Regions from separate parts of the Streptomyces sp. 142MFCol3.1 genome, predicted to be linked through region 2. Evidence: predicted binding sites of a transcription regulator. Region 2 holds the regulator's gene; the other holds the start of a gene.
What was found. Region 2 encodes HrcA, which represses chaperone genes, less so after heat shock. Its sites were predicted from a motif close to TTNGCACTCNGNNNNNCNGAGTGCNAA; they were not measured.
Positions count from the first base shown of each region.

Region 1: the regulator HrcA is predicted to act here: its motif matches at 2,061-2,087, upstream of groES (co-chaperone GroES).

Region 1 covers NZ_AUKV01000047.1:40,947-45,154, forward strand. Annotated here, with positions in the region: gene groL (chaperonin GroEL) at 1-1,496, opposite strand, end outside; gene groES (co-chaperone GroES) at 1,608-1,916, opposite strand; gene H305_RS0139930 (polysaccharide deacetylase family protein) at 2,167-2,952, opposite strand; gene H305_RS0139935 (polysaccharide deacetylase family protein) at 3,009-3,893, opposite strand; gene H305_RS0139940 (class I SAM-dependent methyltransferase) at 4,031-4,208, shown strand, end outside.
Region 2 covers NZ_AUKV01000032.1:91,926-96,133, reverse strand. Annotated here, with positions in the region: gene H305_RS0135460 (DUF3097 domain-containing protein) at 1-757, opposite strand, end outside; gene H305_RS0135455 (MBL fold metallo-hydrolase) at 803-1,537, opposite strand; gene hrcA (heat-inducible transcriptional repressor HrcA) at 1,708-2,727, shown strand; gene dnaJ (molecular chaperone DnaJ) at 2,728-3,864, shown strand; gene H305_RS47985 (nitronate monooxygenase) at 3,987-4,208, shown strand, end outside.

The DNA of each region.
Region 1 (4,208 bases), on a different contig from region 2:
ACCTTGACCGGGTCGATGACGCCGGCCTTGACCAGGTCGCCGTACTCGCCGGTCGCGGCGTTGAAGCCCTGGCCCTTGTCGAGCTCGGCGACCTTGGAGGTGATGACGTAGCCCTCCAGGCCGGCGTTCTCGGCGATCCAGCGCAGCGGCTCGACGGCGGCGCGGCGCACGACCGAGACACCCGTGGCCTCGTCGCCGGTCTTGCCGAGGTTGTCCTCGAGGACCTTCACGGCGTGGACGAGCGCGGAGCCACCACCGGAGACGATGCCCTCCTCGACCGCGGCGCGGGTCGCGGAGATGGCGTCCTCCAGACGGTGCTTCTTCTCCTTGAGCTCGACCTCGGTGGCGGCGCCGACCTTGATGACGCACACGCCGCCGGCCAGCTTCGCGAGGCGCTCCTGGAGCTTCTCGCGGTCCCAGTCGGAGTCGGTGTTCTCGATCTCGGCCTTGATCTGGTTGACGCGGCCGACGACCTCGTCGGAGCTGCCGCCACCGTCGACGATCGTGGTGTCGTCCTTGGTGACGGTCACACGGCGGGCGGTGCCCAGCACGTCCAGGCCGACCTGGTCGAGCTTGAGGCCGACCTCCTCGGCGATGACCTGACCACCGGTGAGGGTGGCGATGTCGCCGAGCATGGCCTTGCGGCGGTCACCGAAGCCGGGGGCCTTCACGGCGACGGCGTTGAAGGTGCCACGGATCTTGTTGACGACGAGGGTGGAGAGGGCCTCGCCCTCGACGTCCTCGGCGATGATCAGCAGCGGCTTGGAGGCGTTGGCCTGGATGACCTTCTCCAGCAGCGGCAGCAGGTCCTGGATGGAGCTGATCTTGCCCTGGTGGATGAGGATGTACGGGTCCTCGAGGACCGCCTCCATGCGCTCCTGGTCCGTAACGAAGTACGGCGACAGGTAGCCCTTGTCGAAGGCCATGCCCTCGGTGAAGTCCAGCTCCAGACCGAAGGTGTTGGACTCCTCGACGGTGATGACACCGTCCTTGCCGACCTTGTCCATCGCCTCGGCGATGAGCTCGCCGACCTGCGGGTCCTGGGCGGACAGACCGGCGACGGCGGCGATGTCGGACTTCTCGTCGATCGGGCGCGCGGTGGCGAGGAGCTCGTCCGAGACCGCCTTGACGGCCGCGTCGATGCCCTTCTTCAGCAGCGCCGGGGAGGCACCCGCGGCGACGTTGCGAAGGCCCTCGCGCACGAGCGCCTGGGCGAGCACGGTGGCGGTGGTCGTACCGTCACCCGCGATGTCGTTGGTCTTGGTCGCCACCTCCTTCACCAGCTGGGCGCCGAGGTTCTCGTACGGGTCCTCGACCTCGACCTCGCGGGCGATGGTGACACCGTCGTTGGTAATGGTGGGGGCGCCGAACTTCTTGTCGATGACGACGTTGCGGCCCTTGGGGCCGATCGTCACCTTGACCGTGTCGGCAAGCTTGTTGACGCCGCGCTCAAGGGCGCGACGGGCGTCCTCGTCGAACTTCAGGATCTTCGCCATAGGAGCGGTTCAGCCCTCTCGGAAAACTGGGAGAAACGAACGGCGCCCCCGGCGCCCGGCTTGTTGACGTCGCGGGGGCCAGGGGCGCAGTTCACTGCAATTCTGGGTGAATTACTTCTCGACGATCGCGAGCACGTCGCGGGCCGAGAGGACGAGGTACTCCTCGCCGTTGTACTTCACCTCGGTGCCGCCGTACTTGCTGTACAGCACGACATCGCCGACGGTGACGTCGAGCTCGACGCGCTTTCCGTCCTCGATGCGGCCCGGGCCCACGGCCAGGACGACGCCCTCCTGGGGCTTCTCCTTGGCGGTGTCCGGAATGACCAGGCCAGAGGCCGTGGTCTGCTCGGCGTCCAGCGGCTGGACCACGATGCGGTCCTCGAGCGGCTTGATGGCAACCTTGGAGCTGGCGGTCGTCACGATCCGACCTCCCCCTTCGGAGATCTCACGGGGTTAACTGTCTGAGGTGGCGACCAGGTCGATCCGTCGTCGCGGGTGCCGGACCTGCCCGTCGCTATTGGCACTCTCCAGGGGGGAGTGCCAGGGCCGAGACTATGACTGCGATTAGCACTCGGTCAAGCGGAGTGCCAACGCGGCGCTTACATGTCCGCAAAACCTCGGCGCGCGTCCGCGCGTGTTCTCGTCCGTTTCCCCCTCGACGAGGCGGAGCTCAGAGGTAGTCCTCCAGCCGGGCCACCGTGAATCCCTGCGCCTGGATACGGCGCAGCAGACGGGTCGTGGAGTCGATGAGCGTCACTCCGCCGGTGTCCTCCGGCCGGGCCAGGACGATGTCGCCCGGCCGCAGCTCGTGCCCCTGCTCGTAGCTCAGCCCTTCCGCCCGCATGGAGGCCCGCCACAGCACGACGGCGGCGACCCCGCAGTCGGCGGCGGCGCGCAGCGTGGTGTGGTCGTAGGTGCCGTACGGGGGCCGCAGCAGCCGGGGCCGGATGCCGAAGCGCTGTTTGAGCTTGTCCTGCTGGCCGCAGATCTCGGCGCGCTGGCCGGCATAGGGCAGGCCGCGCAGGGAGGCGTGGTCGAGGGTGTGGTTCTGCACGCTCGCGCCGACCGCGCGGAGCCGGGCGAAGTCGCCGTACCCCGGCCCCAGGACGGTGTCCGTGAGGAACATGCTGACCGGCAGCCGCAGTTCACGGACCATGTCGACGAACCGCGGATCGCGCTCGGCGCCGTCGTCGTAGGTCAGGAAGACCACTCGATCGTGGGTGGGGACGTGGTCCACGACGGGCGGCAGTCCGGGACCGGCGGGGCGCGCGACGGTCCGGGCGGGCGGGCGCGGCGGGCGGGCGAGCGGGGCGGCGAGGCCCCAGCGGCGGTACGCCGGCTCCCGGGGCCGTACCTTCTGTGCCGCCTTCTTGCCCAGCCGCTCGATGGGGTCGACGGACTGGGCGCAGCCGGTGAGCAGCACGGCGGCGAGCAGTCCGGCACCGAGCGCACGCACCCCGCCCCGCGCCGGGTGCGGTGGCCGCGGGCGCGCCGGGCGCCGCACCCGGAGCCTCACAGGTAGTCCTCCAGGCGCGCCACCGCGTACCCCTTGTCCGTGACCTTCTTCAGGAAGCGGCGGACCATGTCGGTCATCGTGCCGTCCCAGTCGGCGCGGCCCCGGAAGTGGGTGAGGACGATGTCGCCGGGGTGCAGGTCGCGGTCGTCCTCGCGGTACTCCCAGTGGTCGACGTAGACCTCCTCGTCCCAGATCGGGGCGTACTTGATGCCGCAGGACCTGGCGGCGCGCAGGGTGTCGCCGTCGTAGTTGCCGTAGGGCGGCCGGAAGAGCGTCGGGCGCTTGCCGAACTGCTTCGTCATGATGGCCTGCATGCCGCAGATCTCCTCCCTCTGCTCGTCGTACGACAGCCCGGGGAGGTACGGGTGGTGCAGCGTGTGGTCGTTGAGGCTGACACCGCGGTCGCGCATCTCGCGGAAGTATCCGTAGTCGTCCTTGATCAGGTAGTTGCTGAGGAAGGCGGTGTACGGGATCTTCAGGTCGCTCATCATCCGCAGGAACTTCGGATCCTTCTCCTCGCCGTCGTCGATGGTGAGGAAGACGACCTTGTCCTTGGTGGGGACGGTGGTGAAGACCGGGGGCAGCCCCTCCTCCTCCTGGCCGTCGACCTCGAACCCGTCGCGGGCCTTGATCACCGGCTTCATGGCGGGCGGCGCCGGGGGCACGAGCGGCGCCCTGTCCAGGCCCCAGCGCTTGGCGGCGGCGACGCGCTCGGCCTGGGTGTTGCTCACCCGGTCGGCATAGGAGCCGGCGGCGGGGGAAGCCTTCACCTTCGCCGGCTGGCCGGGGGTTCCCTCGACGCCGGATTCCTCGCCGGAGCAGCCGGAGACGAGAGCGGTGAGGGCGAGCACGGCAAGACCGACGCGAACACCGGCCCGCATTGCGGCGTTTTTATCATTTTGTCGCACTGATCGCATGGTGCGGGATCTTCCCCGCGCGAGCCCCTCACGAGGCCCCGACACCACCGCGGCCCCACTGCCGGACGCGCAGCATCCACCGACTGGCCCACAATGGGCCGGTGAACGACGTCTCCTTCGCCTCCCTCCTCACCCCCGAGGGCCGCGCCCTGCTCGACGAGGTCCGCGGCACCGACCCGGCGCGGGAACTGGCCGTGGCCACCCGGCTGCGCCGCGAGCACCCGGCCGAGCTGGTCTCCGCCGCCCTCGGGCAGGAGCGGCTGCGGCAGCGGGCCACGG
Region 2 (4,208 bases):
GGAGCTCCGGCTCCAGGTCCTTGTAGGAGCGCACCCGGGACAGAATGTGCTGCCAGGCCGCGCCGGTGTTCTCCGGCCAGCCCAGGGCCCGGCACACGCCCGTCTTCCAGTCCTGCCCGCGCGGGACCCGGGGCCAGCCCGCGATGCCCACGGCCGACGGCTTCACGGCCTCCCAGATGTCGATGTACGGGTGGCCGACCACCAGGGCGTGGTCGCTGGTGACCGCCTCGGCGATGCGGGACTCCTTCGTGCCGGGCACCAGGTGGTCGACCAGGACGCCCAGCCGGGCGTCGGGGCCGGGTCCGAAGTCCTCGACGATGGAGGGGAGGTCGTCGACACCCTCCAGGTACTCGACGACGACGCCCTCGATGCGCAGGTCGTCGCCCCACACCCGCTCGACGAGCTCGGCGTCGTGGCGACCCTCCACGTAGATGCGGCCCGCGCGGGCGACCCGGGCCCGCGCACCGGGCACGGCCACCGAACCGGACGCCGTGCGGGACGGGCGTGCCGGGGCCGACGACGGCCGTACGAGCGTGACCACCCGCCCCTCCAGCAGGAAGCCGCGCGGCTCCAGCGGGAACACCCGGTGCTTGCCGAAGCGGTCCTCCAGGGTGACCGTGCCCGCCTCGCAGCGGATCACGGCACCGCAGAAGCCGGTACCGGGCTCCTCGACCACCAGACCGGGGTCCGCCGCGACCTCCGGCACGGGCTTGGGCTTCTTCCACGGCGGAGTCAGGTCCGGAGAGTACTGGCGCATTCGGATGACGATAGGAGAAGCGGCGAGGCGGTGCGGGGGAGATCGCTACGACACGCCGAAACGCGCCGCCAGCGCGTCCCGCTGGGCGCGCACGAACGCCGCGTCCACCGTCGCTCCGTGACCGGGCACGTACACCGCGTCCTCGCCGCCCAGGTCGAGCAGCCGGTCCAGGGCGGCCGGCCAGTGTGAGGTGATCGCGTCGGGACCGGCCTGGGGTTCGCCCGACTCCTCCACCAGATCGCCGCAGAAGACGGTCTCCGGTCCGCCCGGTCCGCCGGGGACCAGGACCGCCAGATCGTGCGCGGTGTGTCCCGGGCCCACGTTCGCCAGCAGGACCTGGACGCCGCCGAGGTCGAGCGTCCACTCGCCGGACACCGCGTGCCGGGGGTGCACCAGGAGATCCGCCGCCTCGGCCGCCGCGCTCGGTCCCAGGCCGTTGCGCACCGCGTCCGCGCGCAGTTCCTCGCGCCCGTGTGCGAGGACGGTGTCCAGCCCGACCGCCCCGAAGACCTCCACCCCCGAGAACGCGGCCGCCCCGAAGACGTGGTCGAAGTGCGGGTGCGTGAGTGCGAGGTGCGTCACCCTGCGTCCGGGCCCGAGCAGCCGCAGGGCCTCGGCGCGCAGCCGTGCGCCCTCTCCGAGGCTCGACCCGGCGTCGATCACGAGCGCGGCGTCCTCGCCCACCACGAGCCCCACGGTGCAGTCCCAGACGGGAAGCCGCCGTCGTCCGACCCGGGGTGTCACCCTTTCCCACCCCGGCTCTTCCCAAGTCACGCTCATACGGAGACGCTAGCCGTGCGGACGTGGTGAGCACGACATCGCAGGCCGGCCCTTGCCCGGGCCGTACCTCACAGCCGTACACTTGGCCGGGGAACGCTGGCACTCACGTGCGCTGAGTGCCAGGCCAGGGGCCATGAAGACCACGGAGCCGACTTCTGGAGGTGTGCGCGATGCTCAGTGAACGCAGGCTCGAAGTGCTGCGCGCCATCGTCCAGGACTACGTGGGCACCGAGGAGCCGGTCGGCTCCAAGGCGCTCACCGAGCGGCACCGGCTCGGCGTCTCGCCCGCGACCGTGCGCAACGACATGGCGGCGCTGGAGGACGAGGGGTACATCGCCCAGCCGCACACCAGTGCCGGGCGCATCCCCACCGACAAGGGCTACCGGCTCTTCGTCGACAAGCTCGCCGGGGTCAAGCCGATGACGGCGCCCGAGCGGCGCGCCATCCAGAACTTCCTCGACGGCGCCGTCGACCTCGACGACGTCGTGGCCCGGACCGTGCGGCTGCTCGCGCAGCTCACCCGGCAGGTCGCCGTCGTGCAGTACCCGTCCCTGACCCGCTCCACCGTGCGGCACGTGGAGCTCCTGTCGCTCGCCCCGGCGCGCGTCATGCTCGTCCTGATCACGGACACCGGGCGGGTCGAACAGCGCATGATCGACTGCCCCGCGCCGTTCGGCGAGACGTCGCTCGCGGACCTGCGGGCGCGGCTCAACAGCCGGGTCGCGGGCCGCCGCTTCGCGGACGTCCCGCAGCTCGTGCAGGACCTTCCGGAGGCGTTCGAGGAGCCCGAGGACCGCGGTACGGTCGCCACGGTGCTCTCCACCCTCCTGGAGACACTCGTCGAGGAGACCGAGGAGCGGCTGATGATCGGCGGCACCGCCAATCTCACCCGCTTCGGACATGACTTCCCTCTCACCATCCGGCCGGTGCTCGAAGCGCTGGAGGAGCAGGTCGTGCTCCTCAAGTTGCTTGGTGAGGCGAAGGATTCGGGCATGACCGTGCGGATCGGTCACGAGAACGCCCATGAGGGACTCAACTCCACGTCCGTGGTCTCCGTCGGCTACGGTTCGGGCGGCGAGGCAGTAGCCAAACTCGGCGTGGTCGGCCCGACCCGCATGGATTATCCGGGAACGATGGGAGCGGTACGAGCGGTGGCACGGTACGTCGGACAGATCCTGGCGGAGTCGTAAGTGGCCACGGACTACTACGCCGTGCTCGGCGTGCGCCGCGACGCTTCCCAGGACGAGATCAAGAAGGCGTTCCGGAGGCTCGCGCGCGAGCTGCATCCGGACGTCAACCCCGATCCGAAGACGCAGGAGCGGTTCAAGGAGATCAACGCCGCCTACGAGGTGTTGTCGGACCCGCAGAAGAAGCAGGTCTACGACCTCGGCGGCGACCCGCTGTCCCAGGCGGGCGGCGGTGGCGCGGGTGGCTTCGGCGCCGGCGGCTTCGGGAACTTCTCGGACATCATGGACGCCTTCTTCGGCACGGCGTCGCAGCGCGGACCGCGCTCGCGTACCCGTCGGGGCCAGGACGCCATGATCCGTCTGGAGATCGAACTGGACGAGGCGGCCTTCGGCACCACGAAGGACATCCAGGTCGACACGGCCGTCGTCTGCGCCACCTGCAACGGCGAGGGCGCCGCTCCGGGCACCTCCGCGCAGACCTGCGACATGTGCCGCGGCCGTGGTGAGGTCTCCCAGGTCACCCGGTCCTTCCTGGGCCAGGTCATGACCTCGCGCCCGTGCCCGCAGTGCCAGGGCTTCGGCACCGTCGTCCCGACCCCGTGCCCCGAGTGCGCGGGCGACGGCCGGGTCCGCTCCCGGCGCACCCTCACGGTGAAGATCCCGGCCGGTGTCGACAACGGCACCCGGATCCAGCTCGCGGGCGAGGGCGAGGTCGGCCCCGGCGGCGGCCCCGCCGGCGACCTGTACGTGGAGATCCACGAACTGCCGCACAACGTCTTCCAGCGGCGCGGCGACGACCTGCACTGCACGGTCACCATCCCGATGACCGCGGCGTCCCTCGGCACGAAGGTGCCGCTGGAGACGCTCGACGGCCTGGAGGAGGTCGACATCCGTCCGGGCACGCAGTCCGGGCAGTCGATCCCGCTGCACGGGCGCGGCGTCACGCACCTGCGCGGCGGCGGCCGCGGCGACCTGATCGTCCACGTCGAGGTCACCACGCCGACCAAGCTCGACCCCGAGCAGGAACGGCTGCTGCGCGAACTGGCGAAGCTGCGCGGCGAGGAGCGGCCCACCGGGCAGTTCCAGCCCGGCCAGCAGGGTCTGTTCTCGCGTCTGAAGGACGCGTTCAACGGCCGCTGACGCGACCGTCGGGAGCCGGGACCGGAGCCGCGGAGGGCGCTGACCAGGTGCCCTTCCGGCCGGTTCCGGAGAGGCGGAAGGGTGGATTCGGACTTGTTCGGAGGACGTGACAACATGCGGTCATGTCCTCCGCGCTCACCGATCTCTTCCCGCTGCCGATCGTGCAGGCCCCCATGGCGGGCGGCGTCTCCGTGCCGCAGCTCGCGGCGGCGGTGTCCGAGGCCGGCGGACTCGGTTTCCTGGCCGCCGGGTACAAGACGGCCGACGGCATGTACCAGGAGATCAAGCAGCTGCGCGGCCTGACGGCCCAGCCCTTCGGCGTGAATCTCTTCATGCCGCAGCCC